Regions from separate parts of the Georgenia sp. M64 genome, predicted to be linked through region 1. Evidence: riboswitches for the same ligand, from Rfam matches in the RefSeq annotation. Region 1 holds a riboswitch; the other holds the start of a gene.
The links. A riboswitch is a leader RNA that binds a small molecule or an ion and turns the genes downstream of it on or off. The one in region 1 is predicted to bind thiamine pyrophosphate.
Positions count from the first base shown of each region.

Region 2: linked by a shared signal. The riboswitch ahead of AAEM63_RS17385 (thiamine ABC transporter substrate-binding protein) and the one ahead of AAEM63_RS01070 (YkoF family thiamine/hydroxymethylpyrimidine-binding protein) in region 1 are both predicted to bind thiamine pyrophosphate.

Region 1 is NZ_CP145809.1:244,993-252,621, reverse strand. Features, by position in the region: gene AAEM63_RS01080 (ABC transporter ATP-binding protein) at 1-750, opposite strand, end outside; gene AAEM63_RS01075 (ECF transporter S component) at 747-1,343, opposite strand; gene AAEM63_RS01070 (YkoF family thiamine/hydroxymethylpyrimidine-binding protein) at 1,355-2,074, opposite strand; TPP riboswitch at 2,126-2,234, opposite strand; gene AAEM63_RS01065 (hydantoinase B/oxoprolinase family protein) at 2,448-4,427, opposite strand; gene AAEM63_RS01060 (hydantoinase/oxoprolinase family protein) at 4,424-6,526, opposite strand; gene AAEM63_RS01055 (extracellular solute-binding protein) at 6,715-7,629, shown strand, end outside.
Region 2 is NZ_CP145809.1:3,909,389-3,917,017, forward strand. Features, by position in the region: gene AAEM63_RS17380 (iron ABC transporter permease) at 1-1,396, opposite strand, end outside; gene AAEM63_RS17385 (thiamine ABC transporter substrate-binding protein) at 1,398-2,483, opposite strand; TPP riboswitch at 2,534-2,639, opposite strand; gene AAEM63_RS17390 (DUF4235 domain-containing protein) at 2,664-2,927, opposite strand; gene mnhG (monovalent cation/H(+) antiporter subunit G) at 3,003-3,449, opposite strand; gene AAEM63_RS17400 (monovalent cation/H+ antiporter complex subunit F) at 3,446-3,952, opposite strand; gene AAEM63_RS17405 (Na+/H+ antiporter subunit E) at 3,949-4,617, opposite strand; gene AAEM63_RS17410 (Na+/H+ antiporter subunit D) at 4,614-6,230, opposite strand; gene AAEM63_RS17415 (Na(+)/H(+) antiporter subunit C) at 6,227-6,751, opposite strand; gene AAEM63_RS17420 (Na+/H+ antiporter subunit A) at 6,748-7,629, opposite strand, start outside.

The sequences.
Region 1 (7,629 bases):
GCCCTCGGCACCCGCCCACTCGTCGAGCCGGTGCTCGACCAGCACGACCGCCGGCCGGTACCGCTGCGTGGCCGAGTCGAGCGCGTCGCGGACGGCGGCGATCCCGGCCGGGTCGAGCATCGACGTCGGCTCGTCGAGGAGCAGCACCTCGGGCTCGGTGACGAGCGCCGCGGCGAGCGCGACCCGCTGCGACTCCCCGCCGGACAGCGTCGCCGTCGCCCGCCCGCGCAGCCCGGTCGCCCCGACGACGTCGAGCGCCGCTGCGATGCGCGGGCCGATCGTCGCGGGATCGGCGCCGTGGTTCTCCAGCGGCAGGGCGAGCTCCTGCTCCACGTGCGGCAGGCAGACGGCGGCCGCGGGGTCCTGCGCGAGCACACCCAGGTGGCGAGACCGCTCGACGACGGTCGTCTCCGCCGTCGCCGTCCCGCCGCCCGACCTCGAGCCCGATCCGACGGCGACCGACCCGGCCACCGCCGCGGTGACCGAGTGCGGCACGACGCCGGTGATGAGCTGCAGCACGGTCGACTTCCCCGACCCGGACGCGCCCAGCACGATCACGTGCTCACCCGGCGCGAGGCGGAGGGAGACCCCGCGCAGCACCGGGTCCGGCCGGCGCGGGAAGGTGACGGAGACGTCGTCGAGCGCGACGGCCGCTCCACCGGGCGCGAGCGTCTCCGCCTGATCGGGTGGCCCGGCGGACGTACGACCGACGTCCTCCAGGGCGACGCGGTCACTCAGGGGCTCGGTCACGCCCGGACCGTCTCGCGGCCGATCGCGAAGTTGTCCACGACGCCGGTGCGGGCGAGGGCGTCGACGACCACCTTCGCGAGCAGACCGCCCAGGACGATGCCCGAGAGGCACTGCACCACCAGGCGCAGCGCGAAGATGTCCTGGCCGTACCAGCCGGCGCGGAACGCTGAGTAGAAGAACACCAGGCCCGCGCCGAGCAGCCCGGAGAGGGCGAAGACGCCCCAGGTGTACCTCTTGTAGCGGGTGAGCGCGAAGGGCAGCTCGGAGCCGATGCCCTGGATGGCGGCGGCCACCACGAGCATGGGGCCGACCGGTGAGCCGAGGAAGACGACCTCGACCACGGAGGCGAGGATCTCCGCGGCGATCCCGGCTCCGGGGCGGCGGATGATGGCGATGGCGATCGGCGCGACGAGCAGCCAGCCCCCGAGGAGGACGTGCTGGGCGAGGTCTCCGGCAGGGCCCATGAGGATGCTCAGGCCGTTCCAGGCCTGGACGAGCGCCCAGTAGACGAAGCCGAAGACGACGCCGAGGACCACCATGAGGACGAGGTCCTTCATGGCCCAGCGGCGGGCGGAGGCGGCGGTGACGTTCATCGACGGCCCCCTCACGCCTGTGCCGGGCTCGGCGAGCCCACGGAGATCGTCAGGTGGGTGACGACGTGCGGCACCTCCGTGCCCACCTGGGCCCAGGCGTCGACGGCGGTCGCGACGACGTCGGCCACGTCCCCGGTGAGCCTCGTGGCGTAGTGCGCCGGGCTCGCGGCGACGCCGCGGCGTTGGGCGGCGGCGATCGCGCCCTCGATGTGGGCCATGTGGTCGCCGGCGTCGGACCCGCCGTCGAGCAGCGGGTACAGGGACCACTGGGCCGCCGCGCGGATGCCGGTCGGTTCGATCGCGACCGGCTCGGCGTGCGGCAGGCCGGTGACGGTGAGGTCGCAGCTCACCTCGCCCGGGCAGCCCCGGGAGAGCAGGACGTGGGCGACCACGTGCCCGCCGCCCGAGCGTCGCGACGCCGCGGCGACCAGCGCCGTCAGGTACGCGGCCAGCCGCTGCTCGGCCGGTGCGGTGCGGGCGCCGACGTAGGTGCTCACCTCGTCGGTCTCGGTGACCAGGCCCGCGGTGAGACCGGCGGCCTCGACGTCGGCGAGTGCGCCGAGGATGACCCCGACGAAGTCGTCGGTGTGCGGGTGGAGGCTCAGGCGCATCCCGACGCCGAGCCGGTCGGGCGTGGCTCCCGGTGCGGGTGCGGGTGCACCGGTCGGCGCCGGTGCCGGTGCACCGTTCGGCGCCGGTGCGGTGGTGGTGCGGTCGGTCTGGGTGCTCATCACGGTCCCTTCTCGGGCCCGCGGGTACGTCGAGACCCGCCCACGTCTGCACGTGGGGCAGGTGCCCTGCTCCCTACGCCGGTACGAACCGGATCAGGTAAACGGGTCTGCGGACTCTCCGCACTCTCAGCGCCACATCAGCGCTCCCCGGGGGTTGGCCTCACGCTAGCCCGGCCCGCTGACCGGCGCCAACACCCGCCCGCAGAGCGAGACCCATCGCAACCCGGCGTGAGGACAACAAGCGGAAGACAATGTCAGGACATCCCTGACGTTGTCTTCGGCGAGGGATGGGGCGCGGCCCGCTCGAGGCGCCGAGACTCACCGCCGCGCCAACCTGTCGGCGCGGCGTCGTCAGATGCTCACGAGCCCGCGGCTACGACCCGCCGAGCAGCGCCCCGAGCCGGCGTCGTGCCGCCTCGAGCTCCCCGTCCGCCGTGTCGACCCCGGGGAAGCCGGCCGGGAGGACGGCGAGGACCTCCCGGACGATCTCGATCTTGCGAGCGCTCCGGCGGCCGACCGGAAGGGCGTCCAACGCCTCGACGAGCGCGTCGTGGAGATCCTCGGTGAAGACGGCGTCCCAGCGCTCACGCGCGAGTCCACGCCCCGAGCCGGTGCTCGGGCGCTCCTCGCGAAGGTGAGCGGTCTCGGTCTCGTCGAGAGTGAGGCCATCGGTCACGGCGACGCCGTAGTCCGCGCGCGCGCGCTCACGTGTCACGAGCCCCCGGCGGACGTCGTCGAGCACGGCGGCGACGTCACGCTCGAACGGATCGCCGTACCCGCCACCACCGGGGGTCCGGATGGTCACGACATCGCCGGGGTCGAGCGGCAGCACGTCGACCGTGCGGACCCGCACGGCTCGGTCGGTCCCCTCGTTGATGACGATCTCCGCCGTCAGCCCCGGGGACCCGCCCATCGCCCCCCAGGGCGCGAAGACCTGCCGCTCCAGGCCACGGGCCAGGAGGGAGCTGGTCCCGTCCACCCGGAACACGAGCTCGAGCCCCATGCCGCCGCGCCAGGTGCCAGGGCCACCGGAGTCGGGCCGTAGCCCGTACCGCAGGATCCGGGCGCCGAGCTCGGCCTCGACAGTCTCGACGGGGTTGTTCGAGAGGTTGGAGATCCCGGCGTCGCGGCCGTCGACCCCGTCGCCGCCGTAGCGTCCCCCGGTGCCACCGACCATGGGCTCGACCACCTGGACGTTCTGCCCCGTGCCCGTCTCCTCGGCCAGGACCACCGGGATGACGACGCCGCTGCTGGCCGCCGGAACGATGCGCGGAGCCGCCTGGATGAGCGCCCCGGACAGGGCGTCGTTGACCCGGGAGGCGGTGGCGTGCCGGACCCCGACGGCGGCCGGCTCGACGGCGTTGACCACGCTCCCGGGCGGCGCGGTGATGCTGATGAGGTCCATGAGCCCGCCGTTGAGAGCGAGGTCGGGGTCGATGGTGCCGATGAGCGCGAGCACGCGCGTGGTCAGCCAGGCGTGCGGCCGGCCGAAGGAGGCGATGTTGAACGCCGCTGCCACCTGCGGGTCGGTGCCGGTGAAGTCGATGTGGATGCGCCCGTCGTCCACGGTGACCGTCACCGAGATCCGCACCGGCACCGGTGAGACGGCGTCGTTGTCGAGGAGGTCGACGAACCGGTAGGTGCCGTCGGTCAGCGACCGCAGCGCCTCGCGGGCGCGCTCGCGGGTCCTCGCCACGGCGCTCTCCCCGCCCTCCAGCACGGCGGCGCGGCCGTGCTGTGCGGCGACCTCGCCGACCCGGCGTCGCCCCGTGGCCAGGGCGCTGACCATGGCCTGGAGGTCTCCGCGGTTCGCCTCGGGCGTACGCGTGTTGGCGAGGAGGAGCGCCTCGACGTCCGGCACCGTCGTCCCGCCGCGCACCAGGCGAACCGGCGGGATGCGCAGACCCTCGGCGAAGATCGAGTCGTTGAACGGAGAGACCGACGACGGCACGCGGCCGCCGATGTCGGAGCAGTGGATGAACGCCCACCCGTAGGCGACCACCTCGCCGTCGAGGAAGTAGGGCGCGACCATCTGGATGTCCGGCAGGTGGGTGGCGAGACCGCCCGTGCGGTACGGGTCGTTGGCGACGACGACGTCTCCCGGTTCGAGCGGTCCGGCCACCTCGGCGGCCCGGACGGTCTCGAGGACGTCGAGCCCGACGAAGCCGGACACGCCGATGGCCTTGGGGTAGGCGACGAACCGTCCGTCCGGGCCGGCGATGGCGCAGCAGAAGTCGGCCGTCTCCTTGACGTAGAGGGACCGGCTCGTCCGCTGCAGCGTCAGGCACATCTCCTCCGAGACGGCGGCGAGCTTGGCCGCGACGATGCCGAGGTCGACGTTCGTGAGCGTCATGGCGTGTCCTTCCGCAGGCGCAGGTTTCCCGCCTCGTCCGCTGCCGCGGCCCACCCGGGTGGGACCACGACGGTGGTGTCGCCCTGCTCGACGAGCGCCGGGCCGGCGACGGCCGCTCCGCCCACCCCGATCGCGGAGCGCTCCACCACCGGGGTCTCGTGCCAGCGTCCGTGCCACCTCAGGGGCCGTCGCTCGGCGGCGGCACCGCCGGTGCCGTCGGCCGCGCCCCGGCGTCGTTCGTGGACCGGGAGCACCGGCTCCGGCCCGACGACGGCGAGCCGCACGGTGGCGACCTCGATGGTCGCCGCCGGGTCGGAGAAGTCGTAGAGCCGCTCGTGCTCGGCCCCGAACGCTGCGACGACCTGCGCCGTCGTCAGCTCGACCGCATCCTCGAGCGGGCCCTCCGCCAGCGGGACGGTGATCTCGTAGGCCTGCCCGAGGTACCGCATGTCGGCCGTGACTCTGGCGACGGACGCCTCGACGGGTGCCCCGTTGTCCACGATCCACGCACGGGCCCGCGCGAGCAGGTCGTCCAGGACCTGACGGACGTCGCGGAACGTGGCCTCCGTCAGCGGCCGCCGCAGGCTTCGCGCGAAGTCGCTGCGCAGCGGCGCCACGGCGGCGCCGAGCGCGCAGTACGTCGCCGCCGCACCCGGGACGAGGATCTCGGTGACCCCGACCTCCTCCGCCAGGAGCGCGGCGTGCGTAGGACCGGCTCCACCGAAGGGCACGAGGGTGAGGTCAGCCGCCTCGTGACCGCGTTCGGCCAGGCGCTTGCGCAGCTCGGTGGCCATCTGCGCCGTCGCGACGCGCAGCACGGCGTCGGCGGCCGCCACCGCCCGCTCGTCCTCGTCGGCGCGGCCCGGCAGACGCAGGTCGTCGGCGACGCCGGCGAGCGCCTCGACCGCCCGGTGCCGGAAGAGCGGGACCTCGCCGTGGAGGAAGTGCTCCGGGGCGATGAACCCCGAGACGAGATACGCGTCGGTGATCGTGGCGTCGACACCGCCGAGCCCGTAGCACGCCGGCCCGGGGACGGCGCCGGCGCTGCGGGGGCCCACCCGCAGCGCGGCCGACCCCCCGGCGGTGTCGATCCAGGCGATGGAGCCGCCGCCGGCGCCGATGGCGTTGACGTCGACGACGGGCAGGATCAGCGGGAGACCACCGACGTGGGACCCCGTCGTCAGCGCACCGCGGCCCTGGAGGACGACGGCGATGTCGCTGCTCGTGCCGCCCATGTCGAAGGTGACCGCCCGGCCGCCGGCCCCGAGCGTCCGGGCGGCGGCGGTGACGCCGGAGGCCGGGCCGGACAGCACGGTCTCCAGGGGCCGTCTCAGCGCGGCCGCCACCGAGAGCGTGCCGCCGTTCGAGCCGGTGATGTACAGGGGGGCGGTCAGCCCGAGGCGCGACAGCCGCTCCTGGAGGTCGGTGAGGTACCGGGTCATGAGCGGGTGGATGTAGGCCTCGAGAACGGCCACCAGACCGCGCTCGTACTCCCGGATCTCGGGCCAGGTGGCCGCGGCCGCCACGACCTCCAGGCCGTCCAGCCGGGCTCGGAGCCCCCGGGCCACCTCGCGCTCGAACGCCGGGTCGACGAAGCCGCCGACCAGGACGAGGGCGACGACGTCCGGCTCGGTGGCGCGTACGTCCCGGGCCACCCGGTCGAGCTCGTCGTCGTCCGGTGCCGCCACCGGTACACCGTCGAACCCCAGGCGGGCGGCGATCTCGACCACCCGGTCGCGGGGGACGGGCGAGACCTCCGGCGTCGCGTGCAGGTCGAAGGAGCGCGGCATCCGCGCCCGACCGATCTCGAGCAGGTCGCGGTGCCCTGCGGACACCACGAGCGTCACGCGGGCACCCGAGCGCTGGATGATCGCGTTCAGGCCGATGGTCGTCCCGTGGGCGACCGCCCGGACCTGCGCGAGGTCGATGCCCTGCGCGACCAGCTCCTCCAGCCCGGTGACCACCGCACGCGCGGGCTCGTCGGGCGTGCTGGGGGTCTTGTGCTCGAGCACGCCCGTCGTGCCGTCGGCGCGGTGGCCCACGACCGCGAAGTCGGTGAACGTGCCACCGACGTCGATCCCGATCCGGATGTCTCGCACCAGCACTCCCCCTTCGCCGCCGGGTCACCCTACCCGCGCCCCCGTGGCGGGCCGCCTGCCGGTCGAGATGCCGTCTCGCGATCCGGGAACGACCCCCGTCGCGGTGGCGCGGGATCGGGCCGTCGGGGTGGGATGGGTCGACGTACCCCGACCGGAGCCTCGTCTCCGCCATCCGCAAGGAGCCCCCCATGAAGCACGTGCGCACCCTCGCTCTGGCCGGAACGGCGCTCGCCCTCGCCCTGGCCGGCTGCGCGGCACCCACCACGGACGGGGACGCCGACGGCGGGTCCGAGCCGGCCGAGACGACCACGGGCGACGCGCCGCAGGCGGGCGGCGACGTCACGGTCACCCTGTACGGCGACCCGTGGGCGGCCGCGGTCCAGGCCGGCGCGGTCGCCGCGTTCGAGGAGGAGACGGGCGGGGAGGTCGAGGTCGCGCTCGGCGACAACGCGACGTGGTTCGCCCAGCTCCGTGCCTCTCAGGGCGGGGACGCACCCTTCGACGTCATGATCCTGCTGCCCGAGCAGCAGATCCAGGCGGTCGAGGAGGGGCTCGTGGAGCCGATCGACACCTCGCGCCTGAGCAACTGGGACGACGTCGCACCCTCCCTCGCCGAGGCGTTCGAGCAGGACGGCGAGCAGTACGGCGTGCCGTTCTCGGCGGGTGGGCTGGGGATCGCCTACCGCAAGGACCTCGTCGAGACCCCGCCCACCGCCTGGTCGGACATGTGGGACCCGGAGTACGCCGGCCACGTCGCGGCCCTCCCGCTGACCTTCCAGGCCGGCGCCCAGTGGTTCGCGGGCCTGGTGCACGAGGAGGGCGGCACGCTGGACGACCCGGCGGCCGTGGACGCCGCGTTCGGCCGCCTGGAGGAGCTTGCCCCGGCCGTCTCGGTGACCCCCAACAACGCGGTCGGGGTCCAGACGGCGCTGCAGCAGGGGTCCGCCTGGCTCGCCCCCTGGTGGGACGGGCGCGCCGCGGCGCTCGCCCAGGAGGACCCGAACATCGCGTTCGCCTACCCCGAGTCCGGCGCGACCGCGGCCGTGACCACCTTCTACGTCCCGGCCAACGCCCCGGACAAGGACGCCAGCTACGCCTTCCTC
Region 2 (7,629 bases), 520 kb from region 1:
CGGCCTCGCGCAGGCGCGGGTCGATCGCCCGCAGCACCGGCAGGACCGTGCGCACGACCATCGGTACGGCGACGACCGCCTGCGCGACGGGCACGAGGACCAGGGAGGAGCGCAGGTCCAGCGGGGGCCGGTCCAGGGTGATGAGGAAGCCGAACCCCACCGTGACCGCCGAGACCCCGAGCGGCAGCATGAACAGGGCGTCGAGGACACCGACGGCGCGGCGCCCCGACCGCGACCGCGGGCGGCGGGAGACGACGAGGGCCACCAGGGTGCCGACGACGACGGCGAGGACGGTGGCGTCGACCGCCACGCGCAGGGAGTTCGCCGTCGCCTCCCACACCGTGACGCTCAGCGTGCCGGGCCCGCCCGTGGTCCCGAGGTTGACGTAGTTCTCCAGGCCCCACCCTCCGCCCGGGTTGCGGAAGGAGCGCACGAGGAGGCCGACGAGCGGCAGCGCCAGCAGTCCGGCGACGACGACCGCGGTGACCCCGGCGGGCACGAGGTCCGGCCCCGGCCGCCACCGCCCGCGCGGGCCCCGCTCGAGGACCCGGAGGGGGTGGGCCGCCGCCGCGGCGGCGCCCAGCCGCAGCGCCCGCTCCTGGCCGGCGCGGGTGCGGGCGGCCACCCCCAGGGCGAGCGCGACGACGACGAGCTGGACGACCGAGAGGACCGCCGCGGCCCGCAGGTCGAGGAACTGGGTGGTCTGGACCCAGATCTCGGTCTCGATCGTGCCGAACCGCAGGCCGCCCAGGACGAGCACCACCCCGAACGCGGTCGCGCAGAACAGGAACACCACCGACGCCGCGGACGCGATCGCCGGGGCCAGGGCGGGCAGGGTGACCGTGCGCAGCGCCCGGGCCGGCGAGGCGCCCAGCGCCCGGGCGGCCTGCTCGGCGCGCGGGTCCAGCCGCTCCCACATCCCCCCGACCGTGCGCACGACGACGGCGTAGTTGAAGAACACCAGGGCCAGGACGATCGCGGTGAAGGTGCCGTCGAGGCCGAGGAACCCCAGCGGGCCCCCCTCGGCGAGCAGCGACCGGAAGGCCACGCCGACGACGACGGTGGGCAGCACGAACGGGACGGTGACGAACGCCCGCAGCGCGGCGCGGCCGGGGAAGCGGGTGCGGTAGAGCAGGTACGCGCCCGGGATGCCCAGGAGCAGGGAGCCGGCCGTGCCGAGCACCGCCTGGGCGAGGGTGAGGCCGAGGATCCGCCACGTGCGGGGCCGGGAGAAGACCTCCGCGAACCCGCCGAGGTCGACCCCGCCGTCGGCGACGAACCCCCGGCCCACGAGGGCCAGGACGGGCCAGGCGAAGAACACCGCGAGGAACGCCAGCGGCACGGCGGCCGCGAGCGCCCAGAGGGGTCCCGCCCAGGACGGGCGCGTCGTCGTCACCTCAGCCGATCACGATCTCGGTCCAGGCGGCGATCCAGTCCTCGCGCTCGGCGGCGATCTGCTCGGCGGGCACGTCGTGCGGGTCCTCCGCCAGCGGCGCGTGCGCCGCCCACGCCTCGGGGAGGGGGGCCGTGGTGTCGACCGGGTACATGAACATCTGGCCGGGGATGTCGGCCTGGACGTCGGCCGAGACGAGGAGGTCGACGAAGGCGCGGGCACCCTCGGGGTTCTCGGCACCGGCGATGACGCCGGCGTGCTCGACCTGGCGGAAGCAGGTCTCGAGCAGGGCACCGGTGCGCGGGTCGCCGCCGCCCTCGGGCACCTCCGCCGCCGGGGAGGACGCGTAGGACAGCACGAGCGGGCGCGGGCCCGCGCCCTCGGAGCCGGAGAAGTCGACGTAGTACGCGTCGGACCAGCCCTCGACGACCTTGACGCCGTTGTCGGCCAGGTCTGCCCAGTAGTCCTGCCAGCCGTCCCCGAAGGCCCCGACGGTGGCGGCGAGGAAGGCCAGGCCCGGCGAGGACGTGGCGGGGTTGGTCACGACGAGGAGGTCGCGGTAGGCGGGGTCGGCGAGGTCCTCCAGCGTGACCGGCTCGGGCAGCCCGGCGTCGGCGAACCACTGGTGGTCGACGTTGACGCACACGTCGCCGACGTCGACCGGGGTGAGCGCCTCGTCGAGGACGTACTCGCCCGCCGAGTCCGGCAGGTCCGGCGACGTGTAGGGCTCGAGGACCCCGGCGTCGACCGCGCGGGCCGCGAAGGTGTTGTCGATGCCGTAGACGACGTCACCCAGCGGGGAGTCCTTCGTGAGGACGAGCTGGTTGACCAGCGCGCCGCCGTCGCCCGGGGCGACGAAGGTGAGCGAGTACCCCGTCTCGGCCTCGAAGTCCGCCAGGAGCTCCTCGCTGAGGGCGAAGGAGTCGTGCGTGACGACGGTGAGCTCCCCGCCGCCGGTGCTCCCGCCCGCGGGCTCGTCGCGCTCCCCCGCGGTGAGGCTGCAGCCGGCGAGGGCGAGGCCGACGGCCCCGATCGTCGCGGCGGTGCGGAGGGTCACGGTGGTGCGGGTCGTGCCGGCCGTGCTGGTCATGCGTCCTCCTCGGTCAAGGAGGGCCTGCACCACCGGCGCACGCCGGTGATGCAGGGAGAAACCCGACTTCCTTCGCCGGTGCTAACCGGTGCAGGTTCGAGGGTCTGCGGCTGCCCGCACTCTCAGCGCCGCCCGGGCGCTCCCCTGTCGTTCGCGAAGGAGCCTAGCACCCGGGACACCTCAGACCTTGTCCACCCGCTTCTCGACGGGACCACCGTAGAACTTGCTCGCCCCGCGCATGGCGTAGTGGCGCATGAGGCCGAGGATGGCGCCTGAGACGACCGTGAACGCGAAGACCTCCCAGGCGCGCACGCCGGGGTCGTCCTCGTCCGTGGGCGGCTCGTGCCCGGTGACGAGCTTCCAGCCGACGTCGACGAGCTTGTTGGTCGCCACGCCCGCCGCGAGCACCGCCCCGGTGCTGACGATCTTCCAGCCGATGTCCATGCGTCTCTCCCGTTCGTCGACGATGCCCCCGATCATGCCCGACGCCGGCCCTCGCCGCCGACCGAAGCGGGCCGGCTACCCGTCGGTCCCGGGGGCGTCCTGGCCGGCACCGTCGCCGGCGGCGCCGCGGGCCCGCTCGTCCGCCTCGGCCTCGCGCGCACCCTCGGTCCGGCGGCGGGAGGCACGCAGGTCCTCGGTGAGCTCGTCGACCACGAGCCCGGCCCCGTCGACCTTGCCGGTGCGGTACCCGGCCCGGCCGACCATGTGGGCCGAGATGGGGGCGGTGATGAGCTGGAAGGCGACGACGAGCACGAGCGTCCACACCAGGACCGGCTCCCGCACGGACAGGGCGACCCCGCCGAGCATGAGCACCAGCCCGAGCACCTGCGGCTTCGTGGCGGCGTGCATGCGGGAGAGCAGGTCCTGGAGGAAGAACACGGCGTAGGCCGCCACGAGGGTGAGGGTGCTGCCCAGGACGAGCAGCACCGCCCCCGCGACGTCGGCGACACCCTCCCAGGTCATCGGTCCCTCCCCACGTCGCCGACGGGCGTCTCCTCGGCCGGCAGCGGCTCGGTGCCCTCACCGGCCCCGGTCGCCGTGACGGTGCCGTCGTCGGTCATGTCGTCCCGGTCGGGCGTGGTCGGCGCGGAGGCGGAGGACGCGGGGGCGTCGGGGTCGTGCACGGGCGGCGCCTCGTCGTCGTCGGAGGCCTGCTGCTGGGCGAGGACCGCCCGCAGCTCCTCGCGGGTGAGGATGCGGGCCTCCTCGGCGCGGTCGACGGCGACGAAGCGGGCCAGCGTCACCGCGCCGACGAAGCCGACCACCGCCAGGACGAGCAGCACGGGGACGAGGTCGGTGCGGTCGGTCACGGCCGTGACCAGGGCGACGGAGCCGAGCGTGGCGGCCGTGACGACGTCGAGGCCGACCGCGCGGTCGAGCATGCTCGGTCCCCGCTCGATCCGCAGCAGGGCGAGGAGCCCGGCGAGGCCGAGCGCCACCGAGCAGAAGAGGTAGACGGCGATCATCGCGGCGCCCCCAGTCGTCCGGCGCGCGCGGACGGCCCGGGCGCGTACCCGGCGTCGGCGAGCTGGTCACGCGAGGCGAAGGCGCGCAGCAGCCGCTCCTCCTGCTCGAGCACGGAGCGGTGGGCGCTCTCGAGGCCGCCGGCGAGGTCGACGTCGAAGACGTGGATGTACAGCGTCCCGGTGAGCCGGTGGGCCTCGACGACGATCGAGCCGGGCACGAGGGAGACCATGCCGGCCGTGGCCGCGAGGTAGGTGTCGGAGTGCGAGCGCAGCTGCACCCGGATGACCGCACCCGTGGGGTGGTGGCGGCGCAGCACCATCCACGCGATCTGCACCGACGCCACGACGACGTCGGCCGCGAACCGGACGACGAGCCGCAGCACCCCGCCGGGGCGGAACCGCCCGTCGAACGGTGCCCGCGGCAGCGGGGCCAGCCACGTGACCACCAGCGCGACGATGAGACCTGCGACGGCGTTGGCGACCGTGAGGTCGCCCCACAGGAGCACCCACACGCCCGTCAGCCACGCCAGCGCACCCCACGACGTCCGCGGGCGCAGGCGCGGCCGGCGCGGGAGGGTTCGCCGGGCCGGCCCGACGGGGGCAGGCGCGTCAGGGGCCGGGGCGTCGGCGTTCGGGGCGCCGGGGGCAGGCGCGTCGGAGCTCACGAGCCGTCACCCCCGTCCGTCGCGGTCGGCAGCGGCGCGGGGTCGGTGTCCTCGGTCTCCTCCTCGGCGTCCTCGCGCCGCTCACCCTCCTGGGCCACGTCCGAGGACTCGCCCGTGCCGCGCTCGAAGTCCGGGAGGACGGCGGTGATGTACGGGGTGCGCGCCCGCAGGTCGGCCGCGGCGCGGTCGGTGTAGCCGTACAACGGGCCGGCCATGACGGCCAGGACGAGGGAGAAGACGACCATGCCGGCCGCCGGGAGGACCATCCCGCGCGGCGTGGTGGTCTCGGGCAGCGGCTCGGGGGCCTCCTGCCAGAACGCCATGTTCCACGCCTTGGTGATCGCGTAGAGGGTGAGGAGCGAGGTGACCAGACCGCCGGCGATGAGCGCGTAGGACATGCTGCCGCCCTCGGCCGCGGCGGCCTGGACGAGGCCGGCCTTGCCGAGGAACCCCGTCATCGGGGGGATCCCGGCGAGGTTCATCGCGGGGACGAAGTACAGCACCGCCAGGAGCGGGGCGACCTTCGCCAGGGAGCCCAGGCGCACCAGGGATGTGGTGCCGCCGCGACGCTCGATGAGCCCGGCGATGAGAAAGAGCGAGGTCTGGACGGTGATGTGGTGGGTGACGTAGAAGATCGCCGCCGACAGGCCCGCCTCGCTGCTGGTCGCGATCCCCCAGATCATGAACCCGATGTGGGAGACGAGGGTGAAGGAGAGCAGACGCTTGATGTCCTCCTGCGCCACGGCGCCGAGGATGCCCACGATCATCGTGGCCAGCGCCGCCCACTTGAGCAGGTCGTCCACGTGGCCGCCGGGGAAGAGGAGCACCTGGGTGCGGATGACCGCGTAGACGCCGACCTTGGTGAGCAGGCCGGCGAACACCGCGGTGACCGGCGCCGGGGCCGTGGGGTAGGAGTCCGGCAACCAGGCGGAGAGCGGGAAGATCGCGGCCTTGATCCCGAACGCGACGAGGAGCATGAGCTGCAGGACCGTCTGGGTCCCGGGCTCGATCTCGGGCAGACGGATGGCCAGCTGGGCGAGGTTGACGGTGCCCACCGCGGCGTAGACGAGCGCGATCGCGGTGAGGAAGACCATCGAGCTCACCAGCGAGACGACGACGTAGATCGTCCCGGCGCGGATCCGCTCACGCGTGCCCGAGAGGGTGATGAGCACGAAGCTCGACGCGAGGAGGATCTCGAAGCCGACGTAGAGGTTGAACAGGTCGCCGGCAAGGAAGGCGTTGGAGACCCCGGCCGACAGGACCAGGAAGGTCGGGTGGTAGATCGCCACCGGGGCGCCCTCGTCACCGTCGGCGATGCCCTGCGCGAGGGAGTACAGGAGCACCCCGAGGGTGACCGCGACCGAGACCACCAGGAGCAGGGCGGCCAGCCGGTCGCCCACCAGCGCGATGCCCACCGGGGCCGCCCAGCTCCCGACGTCGAGCACCACGGGACCGTCGTTGACCTCCACGAGCAGCGCGACGGCGACGCCCAGGACGACGGTGAGGGTGGAGACGGAGACGACGACCTGGACCTTGGGGTGACGGGCCAGGGCCAGCGCGAAGCCGGCCCCGATGAGGGGCAGGACCACCGGCAGGGCGACGAGCCAGCTCATCGCGCCTCCTCGTCGTCCGCGGCGAGGGCCGGGGCGTGGTGCCCGCTCGGGGCGTGCTCGCCGCCGAGGACGGCGGTCTCGTCGCGCGTGACCGCGGCGTCCTCGGCGAGGGTGGAGCCGGCGTCGTCGGTCGCGCGGGCGGAGACCTCGTCGCGGGCGGCGCGACGCGCGATGCGGCGGTCCTCGAGGTCGTCCTGGACCTCGTCGTGGCCGTTGAGCTGCCAGGAGCGGTAGGCCATGGCGAGGAGGAAGGCCGTCATCCCCAGGGTGATGACGATCGCCGTGAGGACCATCGCCTGGGGCAGCGGGTCGGACATGTCCTCCGGGGCGGTCTCCCCGATGAGCGGCGGGCCGCCCGCGCGGCCGCCGGCGATGAGCATGAGGACGTTGATCCCGTTGGAGATCAGGGCCACGCCGATGATGACCCGGGAGAGCGAGCGCTCGAGGATGAGGTAGACGCCGGTCCCGACGAGGACGGCGACGAGCAGCACGAGGGCGGCGGAGGGGGTCAGGTCGATCATCGCCGTCCTCCCGGCAGCGCCTCGGGCACCTCGGCGCGGTCGTCGCGGGCGGGCAGCGCGTCGTCGGCGAGCTGGGCGGGGTCGTCGAAGGCGACGTCGGGCGCCTGGTTGCCCTCGATCTCCCCCTGCCGGTCGACCTCGGCGCCGAGCGAGCGCAGGACGTCCAGGACGAGCCCGACGACCACGAGGTAGACGCCGGTGTCGAAGAAGAGGGCGGTGGCCAGGTGCACGGGGCCGAAGACCGGCAGGACGACGTCGACGATCGTCGTCTCCAGGACGGTGCCGCCGAAGAGCAGGGGCACGGCGCCGGCGCCGGCGGAGAGGAACAGCCCCCCGCCGAGGAGGAGACCGGGATGGACCGGGGCGGCCTCGCCGAGCTCGTACCGCCCGCCGGCGAGGTAGCGCACGATGAGCGCGACGCCCGCGACCAGGCCGCCGGCGAACCCGCCGCCGGGGGCGTTGTGACCGGAGAAGAGCAGGAAGAGGGAGAACACCAGGAGGGTGTGGAAGACCAGCCGGGTCCCGATCTCGAAGATGACGGACCGGCGCTGGGGGGCGAGGGTGGCGTCCCCCGCGAGCCACGTCCGACCGCGTCCCGGCGCACGGACCTCCGCGCCGCCGGGGCGCGGGCGGCGCAGCTCGGCGGCCTGGTCGGGCCGCCCGCCGCCCCACACCGCCGGGCCGTCGGGGCGCCGCCCCCCGGCGTTCCGGGCGCGGTCGATCCGGCCGCTGCGGGCGCGGAGGAAGATCAGGGACGCGACGCCGGTCGCGGCCACGACCACCACGGAGATCTCACCCATGGTGTCCCAGGCGCGGATGTCGACGAGGGTGACGTTGACGATGTTCTTGCCGTAGCCGAACTCGAACGCCTCCGCCGG